Regions from separate parts of the Glutamicibacter sp. ZJUTW genome, predicted to be linked through region 3. Evidence: riboswitches for the same ligand, from Rfam matches in the RefSeq annotation. Region 3 holds a riboswitch; each other region holds the start of a gene.
The links. A riboswitch is a leader RNA that binds a small molecule or an ion and turns the genes downstream of it on or off. The one in region 3 is predicted to bind thiamine pyrophosphate.

Region 1 (6,067 bases), 1.3 Mb from region 3:
GGGCCAACTGCACCGGCACATCCTTCTGCCCGATATGGATGCCGTTCACGGCTGCACCGGCAGCCCGCGCCGCGAGGTAGACGTCGATGCGGTCATTGATCAGCAACTGGGCCTTGCCCTCGGTGAGCTTGGCGGCCGCGCAGGCCAGCTCGAAGAATTCCCGGGCGGTTTCATCCTTGGCGCGCAGCTGGATCCACTGGATTCCTCCGGCGACGGCGCTTTCGATCACTTCCAGGGTGCTGCGCGGGGTGCAGCTGGCAGTATTGGCTACTAGGTAGGCTCCGTAATCATGCATGGTTCAGTTCCTCGTGCTTCAAAGTCTTAAGTTCTTCTGGATCGGTTGCGGACAGCGCATCAATGAATGCGACGGCGAAGCTGCCCGGACCTGTGCTGTTCTCCAGGGCCTTTTCGGCGGCCAGCCCGTAGAAGCCGTGGGCCGCGATGGCGGCCTCGAACGGGTCATTGTGGACCGCAATCATGCCGGCGCAGAACGCGCCCAACGCGCAGCCGCCGCCGGTGATCCGCGTCAAGCCGATGCCGTTGGTGTGCACCAGGACTGTCCGCGCGGCATCGATGATGGCATCGGACTGGCCGGAAATGGCCACCACGCAGTCATGCTGCTGGGCCAGCTCGCGTCCAGCCGCCAAGGCGGCAGAGACGTCATCCAAGGCATCGACACCGCGTGAAACCGATTGCCGTCCGGCCAGGGCCAGGATTTCCGAGGCGTTGCCGCGAATCAGGGCCGGGCGTTGCCTGGCAATGCGCCGCGCGAAATCCGTGCGCACCGGCAGGGCGCCGACCGCTACCGGATCAAGGATCCACGGGGTGCCTGCTGCGCTCGCCGATTGCACGGCTTCTTCCATGGCGGCCAGCTGCTCGGTGCTTGGAGTTCCCAGATTCACCAAGACGGCGGAAGCCGCCTTTGCGAAGGGGCCGGCCTCTCCGGGCAGATCCGTCATGGCCGGGGACGCGCCGGATGCCAGCAGGACATTGGCGGTGAAATTTGCTACGACGGTGTTGGTCAGGCAGAAAACCAAAGGTGATTGTTGCCGGTATTCTTGGGCAACTGCATGCAAAGCCATGCGACATCCCTCCGCTAGCGTGAACTAGATCAGGTTCAACGGGTCTCATCTCAGTCGGTTGTTCCGACACCCCGTGTCACTGCCATAGAGCGTACGCACAAGCGGTTCCGAGGACAAGTTACTTACGCTCGCGCCGCGCCACCAAGGCCTTGAGCGTGGCCGCATCGACCTGCTGGGCGGCTGCCAGCGCCCAGAGGTGATCCACCGCGGCCAGCAGGTCTTCGCTGGCATCCACCGGCCGAAGCCGTTCGTTGACCACTGTGCCGGCCCGCCGCCGGGAGGTGATCAGACCTTCGGCTTCCAGTTCCTTGTAGGCGCGCGCTACCGTTCCGGCAGCAACGCCGAGGTCGGTGGCCAGTGCGCGCACGGTGGGCAGCTTGCTGCCTGCGGGCAATTCTCCCAGGGTGATCAGCGAGGCGATCTGCAAGCGGATCTGCTCGTAGGGTGCAGTGGCCGCCGCGAGGTCGACACTGATTTGTGTGCTCATGATGCTGCTGTCGGCTGCTGTGCACGCACCATCGCGGTACCAGGACGCTCCAGGAAAATCACCGCTGGGACAACGAAGACCAGAAGTGCAAACAGCCCCAGGCCCGCCGGGAATCCGTAGCCAATCAGCAGCATGGCAAGCACAGCGCTGGTGGCAACGCGCATCGAACGCAGCTCCAGAACCCGGCGATACCAGATTTCCTCGGCTGGCGAGACTGCCCAGGGAATAATTGCCCGGCGGGAGAACCAGGTGAAGCCCATATGCGCCGCCGCAAGCAGCAGCAACAGCCCGATGACTAGTCCCCGGTTCGGAGGAGCGAACCCCCAAAGCGTCTCCAGCGGTGGATCCAATAGCAGGTAAGCGCAGATGGCAACCAGCAAGCCAGCGGCGATGTAGGACCACAAGGGCAGGGGTGCATGATGCTTTGGTGCTGCACTCGCCTGCCGAGCCACCCTGCTGGCGTAGCCCAGATACAGCGTATTGAGCACGATGTAGAGCAATGCCGCACCGGCAAAGAGCACCAGGATCCACGTAGTTCGTTCATTGGTCGGCATCCGGAATTCCTCATCCACGGGCAGGAATGACCAGCCGATGGCAACGGCGAGCAATGCAAGGGTAGCCGTGGTGTATTGCAATGCGAAGAGCTGATCTCGCAAGCGCGAGAAGGCGGTCCGTTCCCTGGTGGTGGAGTGAGCCGAGAATGTGGTGCGCGGACCCCAGAAGAACAGCGTAAGAGCCACCGCAAGGGCGCCATAGTTCAATAACTCGTACGGTCCACCGGTTGAATAGCCTTGCGAGTAATTGGCCACCGATACGCAAAATGCCAGCAGCACGATACCGGTATTGCGCAGCAACCGGTTGAGCCATACCGTGCGCAAGGCCTGGTTGTCTTCGGCGGTGATGCCGGCCAAGGGGCGCCGGTTCAGGATCACTGCTGCAATCACCCCGGCGGCCACGACGATACCTGCCAGAGCCACGATGAAGACCGGGAGCATTTGGTTTCCGGGCAGCAGGCCATCGGTTGGGCCCGCAGAGGTGTAGGAGTAGCTGCCATCAGAATCGAACATAGTGGTTTCCGACTCTGGGATGCCAACGCTCCCTTCGACGCGGGAAGCAGGCCACAGCAATCCCACCGCGGTCAGCAGCAACAGCGCGACGAAAATCCCCAGGGACTTCGGGAACGGCGTCGCCAGGGTGCGCGCCTCCAGTGAGGCGGTGCGCACCGGCTGGAGTTCCTTGGGCCAGGTGAACAAGCCAATGAGGTAAACGAGAAGAATCCAGATTCCCGGCGAGAGAGCTGCAGCGAAAACCGAACTCGAATCGGTCCCGTTCATGGGAATGCGCCACGTCTGAGGCAGATCCCACGAAGTCGAAGCGAAGAATGCGATCAATGCGCACCAGAATGAGTGCGACTGGGCGCGGACGATAGCCGGTGCCTCACGCCGATGCGCCACGGAGCGCAACCACAGGTATATGACTGCGCCAACGAAAGCGATGGATATGGCGCTCGCCGGGATCTGGCTCATGGCCATTAATGTATCAACTATTTGATACATATTGAATCCCTTCGCGAATTAATCAGTGAATATCCGCCTCGTTGCCGTACGCTCAAAACATGGGTCTGTTTACTTCCACGCCGTTGCCCGAACCGGTCGGCGATTCCGCACCTCCGGTGGACGAGCATCCATCGCGCATTGCAACAGTTCTGAGCCATTTGCGGCGTTCTGCTGACACCCGGATCACGCATCCGCGACGCTTCCGCCTGCAGCAGCTCAAGGCCCTGGAAAAGATGCTCGACGAGCATCTGGAAGACTTCGTCCAGGCCCTGGCTGAAGACCTGGGCAAGAGCGCCACCGAGGCCAAGTTCTCCGAGATCGACGTGGTGCGCGCAGAAATAGATTTCGCCCAACGCCACCTCGCTGAATGGATGGATTCCACCAGCGTCAAAGTTCCGCTGGCCCTGCAGCCGGCCATGGCCAAGGTTGAGCCGCGTCCGCTGGGCGTCGTGCTGATTATCGGCGCCTGGAACTACCCGGTCCAGCTGGTACTCGCACCGCTGGTCGCGGCCATTGCCGCCGGCAACGCCGCGGTGATCAAGCCATCCGAGCTGGCTCCGGCCACCTCGGGCGTCTTGGCCAAGTTCCTCCCGGTCTACCTGGATGAACGTGTTTATGCGGTCGTTGAGGGAGGAGTGGACACATCCACCGAGCTGCTTGCCGCCCGCTGGGACCATATCTTCTACACCGGCGGTGAACGCGTGGCCAAGATCGTGGCTGCCGCGGCGGCAAAGCACCTGACGCCAACCACTTTGGAATTGGGCGGAAAATCGCCGGCCGTGGTGGAAAACGATTCGCTGGCTTCGGCAAAGCGCCTCGCCTATGCCAAGTTCATGAATTCCGGTCAGACCTGCGTGGCCCCGGATTATGTCTTGAGCATTGGGGACTCCACTGAGCTCATCCAGCGTCTGGGCCAGGCCATCACCAGCTTCTACGGCAAGGAGCCGTTGACCCACCCGGACTACGGCCGCATCGTCAGCCGCAAGCACTTCGACCGGCTGTTGTCGATGTTCGAGCAGGGCGAGGTGGTTTTCGGGGGCGAATATGACGAGGAAACACTGCGCATCGCACCGAGCATCATGCGCAATCCAGATCTTGAAGGAAGCTTGATGACCGAGGAGATATTCGGTCCAATTCTTCCAGTGATCGAGGTGGAAAGCTTCGAGGAGGCCCTCGAATTCATCGCCCGGAGGCCGTCTCCGCTGGCTGCCTACCTGATGAGCGAAAGCCCGCGGCTGCAGTCGATCTTCTCCGACCGGGTGCGCGCCGGCTCAATCGTGCATAATGCCCCGCTGGTCCAGATGGTCGTTCCAACCCTGCCTTTTGGCGGCATCGGACCGAGCGGGATGGGGGCCTACCATGGCAGGCACGGATTCGAGCGGCTTTCGCAGATGCGCTCTGAACTCAACAAAACGACGGTAGTTGACACCCTGAGCGCAATATATCCTCCGTATTCATGGGCTAAGCGAAAGATTATTGATCGCTTACTGTAGCGCGGTTCATAGCGTTGTGGCTTGTCAGGGTGCTTGGATTGATAGGTTGGAAATTTTCAAGCATCAGGAGATGTAACGCATGACTGAGCCCGCACCGTCCCAAGACGGTCTGAAGCGTGGCCTCAAAGCTCGCCATATGCAGATGATTGCCATTGGCGGCTCGATTGGTACCGGACTTTTCGTCGCTTCCGGCGGCACCATTGCGCAAGCAGGACCCGGTGGTTCGCTGGTGGCTTATGCGCTGATTGGCCTGATGGTGCTGCTCCTGATGCAGTCACTGGGGGAAATGAGCGCCCGCCTTCCGGTCGCCGGGTCCTTCCAAACCTACGCAACGGTCTTCGTGAACCGCCACTTTGGCTTCGCGATCGGCTGGAACTACTGGTTCAACTGGGCAATCACCGTGGCTGCCGAACTGGTAGCCGCCGGGATCATCATGTCCTATTGGTTCCCGGATACTCCGGGATGGATCTGGGCTGCCGTCTTCCTGGCGCTGCTCACCGGCCTGAACGCGTTGTCCGCCAAGGCCTTTGGCGAGGGCGAGTACTGGCTGGCCGCGATCAAGGTCATCACCGTAGTGGTCTTCTTGATCTGCGGTGTCGCAATGATCTTCGGCATCCTGGGCGACTCCACGCCAGGTTTCAGCAACTGGACCCAGGGCGAGGCGCCATTCGTTGGCGGCTGGCTGTCGATCGTCTCGGTGTTCATGATTGCCGGCTTCTCCTTCCAGGGCACGGAGCTGATCGGCGTGGCCGCCGGAGAGGCAGAGAACCCCAAGCGCGATATCCCGCGGGCCATCAAGGCGATCTTCTGGCGGATCATGCTGTTCTACATCGGCGCGATCTTCGTGATTGGCATGCTGATCCCGTACCTGGATCCTTCGCTGCTCTCCTCCGAGGCATCGGATATCACCACCTCGCCATTCACCCTCGTCTTCGAGCGGGCAGGCGTGGCCTTCGCCGCGGCCTTGATGAATGCGGTGATCCTCTCGGCCATCCTCTCGGCGGGCAACTCCGGCCTATATGCCTCTGCGCGCATGCTTTATTCGATGGCGCTGGACGGCAAGGCGCCAAAGATCTTCGCCCGCTTGAACAAGCGCGGCGTGCCCATGCCGGCCATGCTGATGACCGCATCGGTGGGCCTCTTCGGCTTCCTGACCGCGATCATCGGGCAGGGTTCGGCCTATACCTGGCTGCTGAACGTCTCGGGCCTGTCCGGGTTCATCGCGTGGGTGGGCATCGCGGTGTGCCACTACAAGTTCCGCAAGGCATACATTGCCAGCGGACAGGATCTGGCGAAGCTCCCGTACAAGGCGCCGCTGTTCCCGCTGGGTCCGATCCTTGCCTTCGTGATCCTGATCGTGGTGATCGCCGGCCAGAACTACCAGGCCATCCTGGATGGAAACCTGCTGCAGATGGCTTCCAGCTACATCGGCCTGCCGATCTTCCTGCT
Region 2 (6,067 bases), 160 kb from region 3:
TGGACCACCTGGAAATCGCGGCTGCACTGGCTTTGATGGCCCAGGGCGGACGCCCGCTGCTGATGACCGAACCGGTCATGTCGCCTGCGAAGAAGGCCCGCATGGATCGCCCGGAGCGTGGCGAACGCGGTGAGCGCGGTCCACGTGCCCGCAAGACCGCTGCCGAGGGCAACGCCATGTACCGTCTGGCAGTTGGCCGCCGCAACCGCGTGCAGCCAGGCTCGATCGTTGGCGCGCTGGCCAACGAGGGCGGCTTCGATTCTTCGGAAATCGGCGGCATCGACATTCGTTCGGACCACACCCTGGTGGAGCTGCCAGCAGAGCTGAGCAAGGACCAGTGGCGTGCACTGTCCAAGACCCGTATTGGCGGCGAAGCCATCGATCTCCAGCTCGACAGTGGCCGCAGCCCGCGCCGTGACGACGATGGCGACCGCGGTGGTTTCCGTGGCAGCCGTGGCGGCTACGGTGGTGGACGTGGCGGCCGTGGTGGATTCGGTGGCGGACGCAATGGCGGACGTGGCGGATTCGGCGGCGGACGCGGTGGCAAGGACCGCTACAGCGATTCGAACCGCAGCGGTGGACGTCGCGACTACTAAGCCTGCAGCGCACAGCTGAATAGCACTGGATAACGCCCTTGGGGCAAGCCGAAAGCTTGCCCCAAGGGCGTTTTCGCATGCCCGGGCTAATTACTCGGCAGGGGTCCCGACGGGGATCTCGTCCCCGAGATAGACCGTGCCCCCGCTTTCCAGGAACTGCCTGCTTTTCTGCGCCATCCCGGCCAATGCCGCCTGCGCCTCGGCCGAGCCGTATTCGTCGCGGATATCCTGGGAAATGCGCATGGAGCAGAATTTCGGCCCGCACATGGAACAGAAGTGGGCAGTCTTCGCAGGCTCGGCCGGCAGCGTCTCGTCATGGAATTCCTGCGCGGTGACCGGATCGAGGGACAACGCGAACTGGTCATTCCAGCGGAATTCGAAGCGAGCCTTGCTCAGCGCATCATCCCGTGCCGTGGCACCCGGATGCCCCTTGGCCAGATCTGCCGCGTGCGCCGCGATCTTGTAGGTGATCACCCCGGTCTTCACGTCATCCCGGTTGGGCAGCCCCAGATGCTCCTTGGGGGTGACATAGCAGAGCATCGCGGTACCGTAGCGGGCAATCTCCGTGGCGCCGATGGCGCTGGTGATGTGGTCGTAGCCCGGCGCAATATCGGTAACCAGCGGGCCCAGGGTGTAGAACGGGGCCCCGTCGCACAATTCCTGCTGGCGCTCCACATTCTCGCGCACCAGATGGAAGGGGATATGCCCCGGGCCCTCGACCATCACCTGCACATCGTACTGCCAGGCGCGCTTGGTCAGCTCGGCCAGGGTATCCAGCTCGGCGAATTGCGCTGCGTCGTTCGCATCCGCGATGGAGCCCGGGCGCAGCCCGTCGCCCAGCGAGAAGGCCACGTCGTACTGAGCGAAGATCTCGCACAGCTCATCGAAGTGGGTGTAGAGGAAATTCTCCTGGTGGTGCGCCAGGCACCATCCGGCCATGATGGAGCCGCCGCGCGAGACCATGCCAGTGACCCGGTTGGCGGTCAGCGGGATGTAGCGCAGCAGCACACCGGCATGGATGGTCATGTAATCCACGCCCTGCTCGCACTGCTCGATGACGGTGTCGCGGAAAATCCCCCAGGTCAGCTTGTTGGCTTCGCCATTGACTTTCTCCAGCGCCTGGTAGATCGGCACGGTGCCGATGGGCACGGGGGAGTTGCGGATGATCCATTCGCGGGTGGTGTGAATGTCCTCTCCGGTGGACAGGTCCATCACCGTGTCGGCACCCCATTTGGCGGCCCACTGGAGCTTGGAGACCTCTTCAGCGATGGAGCTGGTCACCGCCGAGTTGCCGATATTCGCATTGATCTTGACCAGGAACGCCTTGCCGATGATCATCGGTTCGGATTCCGGATGGTTGATGTTTGCCGGGATGATGGCTCGTCCGGCGGCGAGCTCGCTGCGCACCAGCTCGACATCGCATTCCTCGCGCAGCGCCACATAGCGCATTTCCGGGGTGATGACCCCGGCGCGCGCATAGTGCATTTGCGTCACGCGGGCTCCTCCAACGGCCCGCAGCGGAGGGGCCGAACGTCCAGCCCATTCCGCGCTGGCCGTGCCGCGGCGGACCGCTGAGCGCCCGTCGTCGTGCAGATTGCGCTCGCGGCCGGCATAGGTTTCCACATCCCCGCGCTCCCGGACCCATCGCTCGCGGAAGGGTGGCAAGCCCTGGGTCGGTTCGCTTCCCGGTCCGCTGGTGCGATACACCGACAGCGGCTCGTTGGGCTTTCCATTGGGGGAGTCTGCCAGATGGATCTGCGTGACGGGAACAGAAATTCCCGCAGATTCGCGGTAGGCAAGGGTGTGGGCAGGGTGCTGTTCAAATTGTTCCACTTGGAAACTCACTTCCTTCGCCGGCATTACCCGGACAGGTTCAACGGTCGCGGACGGCGATAGCCCGATCTCAGCCCTTGCCAGGGCACCCGTGTGGTCGCGAACAACTTAGCACGCTTGGGAGGAGGAAACGCAAATCCAGTGGTCAGAACAGTGACATCAAGTCAGGATGCGGGCACTGGCCCCGGCGGCAGGAGATAGTTTCTGGAAGCGATCAGTCTCTTGCGGCGCGAATCCGGAATCTGGGAAAAAGGGCGTGGCAGATAACTGGCGAAGCAGCGCGGGCGCAGGCTGAAGCGATGGCCGCGCGATGGGGCACTGAGAGCGGTAGATAAACGAAAAGAGAAGCAATCTGGAACCAGATTGCTTCTCTCATTTCGAGCCCCCTGCCGGAATCGATCCGGCGACCTCGTTCTTACCAAGAACGCGCTCTACCACTGAGCTAAGGGGGCAACAGGTAAATACTTTACACAGGTTTTCGAGGTTTGCAAAATCTGCCGGGGATTTGTTGCTGACATCACAATGTTCCTAATCAAGGCGGAAATGGAGGTCGGTGAACCTAGGGGGATTCTGTGCCCGCAATAGCTTGCCTTCATGCCACTGAATTCCGGTTGCCGCACGTGGTGGAGAGTTCACCCACCGGATGTCGCGCACCCAGCCGGATGTCGCGCACCCTTCCGGACGACCCGTGGCCCTGGAGTTCGGGGGCAGGGGGAGTGTTCTCTTCTGGAGTATTTGTGTTGGAGGATTTGCCGGCTACCTCAAGGGAATTCGGCGCGGAACTCTATCCTGTAAGCCTGAGCGAAGCGGCGATTGACCGCGAGGGGCAACCCAGTGAGCATCGTCACCAGAACACTTTTTGTCCCAGCCTTCGTCCCTGATTGCCTTCAAGGTCTGGCTAAAACCGTTTTGACTAGCAGTTTTATGGAAATCCCCGTGCGCTTTCCAGATCGGTTTGCCGATTTTTCTTTGCCGGGAAATGCGTGTAGAGTATTTACTCGTTGCCCCCTTAGCTCAGTGGTAGAGCGCGTTCTTGGTAAGAACGAGGTCGCCGGATCGATTCCGGCAGGGGGCTCTGAGTGAGAAGCTTTCTTGGCTTCTACTGGATTGTTTCTCACTTGTGGCGGCGTAGCTCAGCTGGTTAGAGCGCACGACTCATAATCGTGAGGTCCCGGGATCGAGTCCCGGCGCCGCTACCAAATCAAAGATCCTCAGCTTCGGCTGAGGATCTTTTTTGGTTTCCGGGTTCGAAACGGTCTTCAGCGGACCTTGAGCGCTAAAGCCATTAAGGCTTAGTTGTCGGCACACTTTTCGGGGCCTCTGGTGCTGGCTTGCTGTGCCAGCGACAGCAGTCCTTGGAAGGCCTTCGTATCGAAAGTCGCCTCGTGGCCTGCTTGGTCATTGGCATCATGGCCGTGTACTTCGGTATGCAACCGTTGCATTTGCATATCGAGTTTCGTTGCAACAGCTGCCGCATCGGCGAGCTCCTGTACCAGATGCTCTGGAACCTCGCCCTCGTACTTGTAGAAAATCTTATGTTCCAGGCTTGCCCAGAAGTCCTGGGCGATGGTGCGGATCTGCAACTCCACTACAACGTCGACAGGGCCGTCGGACAAGAAGACCGGAATTTGCACAATCGCATGAACACTTTTATAGCCGCTAGGCTTCGGGTTCTTGATGTAATCCTTGATCTGGATGACCTTCAGGTCATTTTGAGCGGTCAAGGTGTTCAGGACCTTATAGATGTCCTTGACGAAACTGCAGGTGATGCGCACACCCGCAATATCGCTGAGGTTCTCGCGTATGGCAGTAAGAGACGGTGCGATATTCCGGCGGGCAACCTTGCGCATGATGCTCTCCGGAGTTTTCACCCGGGAACTGACATGTTCGATTGGATTGTATTTGTGCAAGTACAAGAACTCTTCGCGCAAGATCGAGACCTTGGTCAGTACTTCGTCCACCGCAAACTGGTATTCCATCATGAAGCGCTGGAAATCATGGTGGAAGGCCTTCGTCAATCGCTGCAACTCAGCCGGGGAAGGGGTAGTTCCAGCAGCTGAGATTGCCACTGCACGCGTCTCGTCATCAAATGGGACAGAAATCCTGGATCACCTCAACAGATTGTGGCCCGGCCCGCGGTACGTTTCCGGTGCAGGTTCAGCCTACGGGCATCTCCTAAGAATTAGGTCAGAACCAATCGGGAATTTGTTCAGCTAACTTTCGGACTTTGTGTATCGGCCAACCTGTCCGCCGGACCTGGCCATCTGCGGTGAACTATCGTTGGGAGGGGAAACTTCAGAAAGGTCCTGATGGAATTCGCTTCAGCTACCCGGCAGCTATGCCACGGCATCAGCTTCGCAGAACATGAACCCGCCCCGATGCTCCGGCTGCGCAGCGGCGAAACCTGGGGTACCGAGTACCTGGAAGCGGGGCGTTCACTGGCCCTGGAGATCGGAGAACTGAAGTTCTGCCTGGGCTACATCACGATGAAGGCCGACGGCTCGCGCAATACGCTGCCGTGCCCCAAGAACCAGGCCCTGCGCACCGGTACCCAATGCGAGAGCTGCCGCCGGCTGGACCAGTCGAAGTTCATGCACCATTTCCACAAGACCGGCGAAGCCCCCGAAGGCCTTCGCAAGTACCTGGAACAGCCGCACTTCTTGTATATAGCCAGCTTCGCCCACGGCGCGACTAAGGTCGGCACCACCTCGACCAGTAGCAAGTGGACCCGGCTGGCGCAGCAGGGCGCGGTCATTGCGCGTTATGTCGCCCGCGCCAACGACGGGGCGGCCATCCGGGTGCTCGAAGACCTGGTCACCGAGCATGTGGGCCTGAGCCAGCAGGTGAGGCAGAAGTCCAAGGTCAAGGGCTTGGCTAGCTGGGAACTGGACTACGCCCAGCTTGATCAGATCAACGCCGACGCAGCAGGCAGGGCCCGGGACTTCCTCGGCGCGCAGCGGGGCTTGGAGGCCTACGGCGTGCAATTGCGCGACGAGCTGTGGGAGCAGCCGGCTTTCGCCCGCCCAGTCATTGGCGCCTGGGATGCGCATGCGCTGCATGCCTGGACCACGGCCCTGCCCGGAAGCACCGTGAACCTGCGCATCCGCGGCGTGCTGGGACAGAGCATCCTCGTCGACAGCGGCGATGGCACCACCCTGCGCGTGCTGGATGCCGCCGAGCTGAAAACCCGCGAGGTCGCGGTGGTGGAGCAGCGCGGGGACTTCAAGGAAGAGCAATCCGCCTTGTTCTGAGACCAGAATGCTGTCGGGGGAGTCACGCGGAAATGCCCCGGCGGCAATGAGCGCTCCCGGCCCGGGCTGAACTAGACTTGAGCCATGACCAACACTCCTTGGGAATCCGCCTCGCCGCGCTACAAGAAGCTCGTCTTCGCCGCCATGGGCATCATGGGCGTGGGCATCATCCTGGCCATCATCGGCGCCAACATTCCGTCCCTGCCCACGGTCTACACCGCGATCGGCATCATGGTCATCGGCATGCTCTGCCACATCGCCAGCCTGGTTGTCCGGGCCAAGGACGCACGCCAGTGGCGCATCGAGAATGGCCTTGCCGCACCACGGACCAACAAGCGCCCCTCCGACGGGCAGAACTAGGCTCCCGCAAGAATTCCACAGTGTGAC
Region 3 (6,067 bases):
CGTGTAGCTGTTCCAGGCGCTGCGCGGGATGACAGCGCCATTGACCGCGGCGGCTATTCCAAGCTTGCTGCCGTCCACGGCCGCCGAGTTGCTATCCAGATCCTTGCCGATCTGCATGCTGATGAATTCGCGAAGGGTGATTCCTTCGTCCAGGTTCAGTTCCCGGGAATTGAACTTGATGCCAATGCTTTTCATGGGTGCTGCTCCGTTCGGTGGGTGGTCTGGGTTGCTGTGGCGAAGCGGTGTGGATTCACAGCCTGATGCAACGGATGGGTTTCAGGGCCGTGAATGAGATCAGCGGTGAGTGTTGCGCCCAGCGGAGCCAGCAGCACTCCGTGCCGGGAGTATCCGGTGCTAAGCACCAGGCCCGGGTCAATGCGCCCCAGCAGCGGACGGTCATCGGGAGTGGCGGGACGGGCCCGGGCAGTTGCCTCGTTCAGCGTGCAGTCGCTGATGCCGGGTATGAGCTTTCGCGCATTGTCCAGCAGCAAATGCATGGCTCCGATGTTCACTGCAGGCTGGCGGTCTTCCCGGACGCTGGCTCCGAGCACGAGGCTGCCGTCCTTTCTCGGCACGAGATACACCGGCTCCCGGTGCACGATGCCGCGGATGGTCCGGGTGATCAATGGCGGACCGGCTGGCCCCTGGATCCGGAGAATATCTCCGTATACGGGGCGCACCGGCACCCGGTCCAGGCCGTCAATGGTGCCCAGTCCGGTGGCCACGATGGTTTGATCCGCTTCGAGGATCTTGCCCGATGCGGTGCGTACCGCGTTGGTTCGGCTCCCGTCGCCCACCAGCGCCTGCGCCCGCTCCTCGATCAGGCGGCCACGCAGGTGATCAAGCAGGATTTTGACGACTGACCGTGGGTCGACTTGGTGGTCATCTTGGCATAGGACTGCGCCTGCTATATTCGCGGCCAAGGCTGGTTCGAGTTTGCGGGCTTGGCTGGGCAAGAGCTTTTCCGCTGACAGGCCGAGGGAAGCTTGCAGTTCGGCCAGCTCATGCAGGGCTTCGCGGTCAGCCGGTTCGGCCGCGACGACGAGGGTTGAGTTCTGCAGGTAGTCCGGGCGTTGCCCGGTCACGGATTCGATGCGCTCAATGAACTTTGGATAGGCGGCATTCGAGGCGGCAAGCAGCTCGTGAAGCGGGCCATGGCCCCAGACCGTTTCAGCTGCCGGGGCCAGCATTCCGGCTGCCGCGTAGCTTGCACCTTGGCCTGGTGCTGGATCGATGAGGGTGGCAGTATGTCCCCGTGATTCCAGTTCGAACGCAACTGACAGGCCGATGATTCCGGCGCCAACAATATTCACATGCACGAGAGCACGCATCCTTCCTACGGCGGCATGACCCGCATCAGGTGTAGCGGTCGGCTCGGTGCCCTCTCAGCCTGGTCGATTCAGGCTCCCGCGGAGTACTGCGATTATAGGCATGATCCAGCTCATAAAGTCGAACTGGAGCAACCGCAGCTCCGTCATCTTCTGTGATGTACTAGTTGACATGGCATCTCATGACTTCCCCCGCGTGCTTCCCCAGGGATCTGCGTTGTCCAACACGATCATTTCGTTGGAGCAGGAGCTCTTGGAAACCAGCCAGCGCCATAGCCGAGGGCAATTGGAACGGTACTTGCATCCGCAGTTCTCCGAAGTGGGTGCCAGCGGCCGTGTCTACGATCGCGAGTCGATCATTGCCCAGCTGGCCCAGGAGCCGGAACGGGATTCCGGATCTCGGGAAGTCGGCAGCCCCGTGGCAATCCAGGTTGCCGATCAAGCGGTGCTTCTGCGCTGGAGGTTGCTATCGGGATCCGCCAGCGAGCGCAGTTCGCTGTGGATCCATGAGCAGGATCGCTGGCAGCTGTTCTTCCATCAGGGCACGCCCGCTGCGCGGCAGCTTTCTTTTGCAGAACCGAACAAGGCCGCATTAGTCGACGACGATTTCTCGGTTCGCAGGCTGCGCCAATCGGATGCCGAAGCTGTTTTCGAAGCCTTTTCCTCCAATGCCGATATGGATCGCCAAGGAGATGCCGACACTCCGGAAAAGGCCGCATCGTACGTGCGTGCCCTGATGGAGGCCGGCGAACGGCAGCAGGCTTTGGCCGTCGCCTATCGAGACCGGCTGGTCGGTTTGGTCTGCGGTACTGTCGATCCAGCCAATCAGAACGCATGGGTTTGGTATTGGATGAACCAGGACTACCGCGGGAGGTCTCTGGCCACTCGCGCAGTGGCTACTTTGGTGAACCACCTGTTTGGCGAGCTCGGTTTGTACCGTTTGGAACTAGGTCTTCGGGCGAACAATCCTGGATCGAAGCGTGTTGCCGAATGCAACGGGTTCCTGCGAGAGGGTGTCGAGCGCGGTAAGTTCCTGGTTGCTGGAGAACGCGTTGACGTGTACGCCTACGCGCGGTTGCGGACTGATCAGGTCCCCGACGTAGTGCCGTTGCCGTGGAGCACGCAGCCGTAGCTTGGCGGGCAACAAAAAGTCGCGGAATCCGGTTTCGGGTTCCGCGACTTTTTATCTGTCCCTCAGGTTTAGTGATATTGGCTAGATGCCTGGAGTTGATGCCGGCGGCGTCGAATCCGGGCCGTCGGTGGCCTGATTGGCCTCGATCTTTTTCAGCGTGCGAGCCGCAGCATCGCGACCACCAAGTCCAAAGGCCAGCGCCGCGGCCAAAGCCGCGCCAATGACGATTGCACCGAAGGCCATATTGATGATCGAATCAGCGATACCCATGTACTTCAAGCCCATTGCCACGAACAACGCGATTGCCGTGTAGCGGATGATCTTTGAAGCGGTGGTGTCGCCCAAGAAACGGCCGATGACGTTGGCGATGACGAAACCTGCGGCGATAATTGCTGCGCCGAAGAGAATCTTGCCGCCCAAGGCCAGGATTTCATTGAGGATGTTGGTGATCGCCGGGAAGTTCAGCATCTGGGCCGCCATCACGCCGAAGAACAGAACGATGGCAATCTTGACGATGCCAGCGATGATTCCCGAAGCGCTCTTGCCTTCGGGAACAACACCCCATTGGGCAACAACGGAGTCGGTGCCCACCCCGTGAAGGGTTGATTCAAGCAGCTGGCCGACGAACTTGGCAATCAGAATACCGACGGCCAAGAGCACCAAGGCCATGATGACCTGCGGTATTGCGGTGAAGACAAGCTGCAGCATCTGCTGGGCAGGGTCCGAAATTGCCGCGATGCCCAAGACCTGCAGTGCCGAAATGGCAACGACGAGCAGGATCAAGGCGAAGACGATATTGGCAATGATGTCAACGATCTTCGCTTGGGACTCGCGAGACTGGACTTCGTCAACCGGTTCATCGCCTGGGGTCAATTTGCGGACCAGCCCGCTGAAGTCGACAGTTCCCAAACCGGTCTTCAGCAGCTGGCGAACGATATTGGCGATCACGTAGCCGATGAAGAAGATGAAGCCCGCACCGATGAGGTTGGGGATGAAGGCCATGACGCCGCCGAGCAGGCCCTGCACCGGCGATAGCACTTCAGATAGCGCGAATACTTGCAGGATTGCCACGAGGCCGAACAGCCAGACGATAAGTCCCGCAACCTTGCCCAGAGATTGGCCTATTTGCTCTCCGTCATTGCCCTGCTTCTGCAGGAACTTCACCCTGGTCACCAATTTGGCGGCAGCCCACCGAACGATGCGCGCGAGAAGCCACGTAATGATGAGGATGATTAGCGCGATGCCAACCTTTTGTAGCATCGACGCCCAGTCGATATTGCCTAAAACGTTCTCAGACTGCATTGCTGCTCCTTCAACGTAGGGACAATCTGACCCTACGATGAAGGTTCTCCGCTGACTAGGGCAAAGACCCGTACTGCCAGCTTGAATCGATGGACTTTCATACCCCGAATTGCGGATGCATGATTCATTCACACTGGATTCAACGTTTTTCGAACAATCAAGCCATAACGACAACTGATTCACGCAATGTTGGGAAATTCGTGTCGCGCTCGAATCCGTGAATTGCCTTGGAAGCTGTTGCGGAGTCAGCCATTGGCCATTAGCAATCTGGGATCCGCACGAAATGCATCAGGCCTGGTTGAGGACTTCGCTCTGCACTGAGGCACCTAGCTCAACGGTGCGAGAAACCGTGCAGTACTTGTCATGGGATAGCTTGACGATGCGTTCAACCATGCCGGCCGCTTTGCGCCCCTCCTCGGTATCGGGGAACTTCAAATCAAAGCCAAGGCGGATGTCTTCCATTCGGCTAGCCGAGTCCTCGGAGACCTTGTAGCCGCTCGCCTTGACTTCGAAGTTCTCAGGCTCGCTTCTGCGGGTAGTCGCCACATCAACATCGATCGCTGAGCACCCGGCAATGGCAGCCAGCAGAAGCTCCACCGGCGTCAGCAGCCCTTCGCCCTGGCCGAATTCCAGGCTGGCGCCGGATTCCAGGCTGGTGGCCTGGTACTTGCGTGATTCGACGCGTTTGATGCTGACTTCCCGTATTTCACGGCTATTTTCACTCATGGAACTATGGTGCCACGATTCGGGGCAAAGATTCTGTGTGGCGCAACGTGATCCGTTGTGGCACCAGTTCTGGACCTCCGTCGACTGCCAAGAATCCGCAGTCGCCAAAGAATGAAATGGCAGGCTGTCGCTGGCAATCCAGATGCACGCTGATGCCGGGAGTGTGCGCGACGATTGCTTCCAGCAGAACACGGCCCACACCCTTGTGGCGATCGCTGTGCCGCACCCAGAGCAGCTCAATGCGTGTATCGCTCCAGGCTGCGAAGCCCATGATGCGCTGGCCTTGCTGGGCGATTCTGACGGTCACCGACTGGCTATAGATTGCTTCCAGGGCGATTGCCACTGCATCAATGTCAGCAGCTGAGAGGAAGTCCCTCCGGCGTTCCACCGAACTGCGCCAGATATCCAATAGGTCAGGCACTTCATCAATGCTCGCCAACTCGCGCAGCACGAGAGCTTCGTCCATGCCAAGTTCTTTCTTGCTCAGGCAAAACCGTAGTTGCTGCTTCGAAATGTAGCCGGATGCCGGCATTTCCTCAAGTCCCAATCGAGCGTTGCGCGTCATCGGATAGGACCTTTCCATCCGGATCAAGATCGTTCCTGCAGGCCGCCGGTACGTTGCGCCCAGTCCCGCAATTCGGCCAAGACCTGTTCGGGCTGCTCAAGGTGCACGTTATGGCCCGCTGGTTCAAGCACGCAGAGCTTCATCAGGGGATACCGGTGGACGAGCCGCTCGGGATCCAGGTATCCGGTGACATGGTCCTGCTTCCCGCACACGATCGTGACCGGAATATCCAGCTGGTTTCCACGCTCGACGGGCAGCGGGTCCAGGAAGTACCGCCGTGACAGCTTAGCCATGGCTCGCAAGTTCGCGCAGTCCAACCCGGGCAGCACCCACTGCGCGAACTTCCGCCATGCTTCTGGTGATTGAACCACTGCTACGTCAGAGAATAATTGCGCATGGTGTGGATCAAGCTCAGCCAGAAGCAGAGGGTCTGCTACTGACACCTGCTGCTCTGGCACGGTACGCCGAGCGGCATCAGGAAAGACTACTGGCGCCAGGAGGAAAAGCCCTTGAGCTTGGCCAAGAAACCTGTCGGCCATCTCTTGGCAGAGCAAGGCGCCAAGGGAATTGCCCAGCAGCGCAAATCTTCCCTCGCCCGCGGTTTGCCGGATCAGCGCTTCCAACCAGCTTGCCAGTTCTGGCAGGCCACCGGAATTTTCAAGCGGCGGGCAGGTGCCGAAGCCAGGCAAGTCGATGTAGTGCAAGTCGAAAATCCGCATTTTCTCCAGCGTTGCTTCTAGCGGCTTGAGAATCCGGTGGTCTACGCCGTTGCCATGCACCATGAACAACGGGATTCTGCTGAGGTGGTTTACCTGCATGTCGTCGTGCTTTTCTCCTGTGCATCGCGCTGGCTCGCGGCATAGCTGATCATGGCCTGCCCGGCCACATAGGTGAGCATAATCCAGAATCCCATCGCGGGAATGCCAATGTCCGTAAATGAGCGCAGTGCGATCAAGGAATCGGAAAGGAAGAAAATTGCGCCGCCGGAACCCGCGACGGGTCCCAGCCCAGTGC

Region 1: linked by a shared signal. The riboswitch ahead of thiM (hydroxyethylthiazole kinase) and the one ahead of thiO (glycine oxidase ThiO) in region 3 are both predicted to bind thiamine pyrophosphate.
Region 2: linked by a shared signal. The riboswitch ahead of thiC (phosphomethylpyrimidine synthase ThiC) and the one ahead of thiO (glycine oxidase ThiO) in region 3 are both predicted to bind thiamine pyrophosphate.

The regions. Positions count from the first base shown of each region.
Region 1 is NZ_CP043624.1:49,122-55,188, forward strand. Features, by position in the region: gene thiE (thiamine phosphate synthase) at 1-295, opposite strand, end outside; gene thiM (hydroxyethylthiazole kinase) at 288-1,082, opposite strand; TPP riboswitch at 1,072-1,166, opposite strand; gene F0M17_RS00255 (GntR family transcriptional regulator) at 1,201-1,569, opposite strand; gene F0M17_RS00260 (hypothetical protein) at 1,566-3,125, opposite strand; gene F0M17_RS00265 (aldehyde dehydrogenase family protein) at 3,185-4,618, shown strand; gene F0M17_RS00270 (amino acid permease) at 4,698-6,067, shown strand, end outside.
Region 2 is NZ_CP043624.1:2,491,563-2,497,629, reverse strand. Features, by position in the region: gene F0M17_RS11810 (DEAD/DEAH box helicase) at 1-596, shown strand, start outside; gene thiC (phosphomethylpyrimidine synthase ThiC) at 687-2,429, opposite strand; TPP riboswitch at 2,425-2,532, opposite strand; tRNA gene F0M17_RS11800 (tRNA-Thr) at 2,810-2,881, opposite strand; tRNA gene F0M17_RS11795 (tRNA-Thr) at 3,433-3,504, shown strand; tRNA gene F0M17_RS11790 (tRNA-Met) at 3,552-3,628, shown strand; gene F0M17_RS11785 (GTP pyrophosphokinase family protein) at 3,722-4,498, opposite strand; gene F0M17_RS11780 (DUF2797 domain-containing protein) at 4,739-5,680, shown strand; gene F0M17_RS11775 (hypothetical protein) at 5,765-6,040, shown strand.
Region 3 is NZ_CP043624.1:2,336,472-2,342,538, forward strand. Features, by position in the region: gene thiS (sulfur carrier protein ThiS) at 1-195, opposite strand, end outside; gene thiO (glycine oxidase ThiO) at 192-1,319, opposite strand; TPP riboswitch at 1,317-1,421, opposite strand; gene F0M17_RS10970 (GNAT family N-acetyltransferase) at 1,501-2,460, shown strand; gene F0M17_RS10975 (mechanosensitive ion channel) at 2,542-3,762, opposite strand; gene F0M17_RS10980 (OsmC family protein) at 4,051-4,488, opposite strand; gene F0M17_RS10985 (GNAT family N-acetyltransferase) at 4,493-5,071, opposite strand; gene F0M17_RS10990 (alpha/beta fold hydrolase) at 5,077-5,871, opposite strand; gene F0M17_RS10995 (lysoplasmalogenase) at 5,862-6,067, opposite strand, start outside.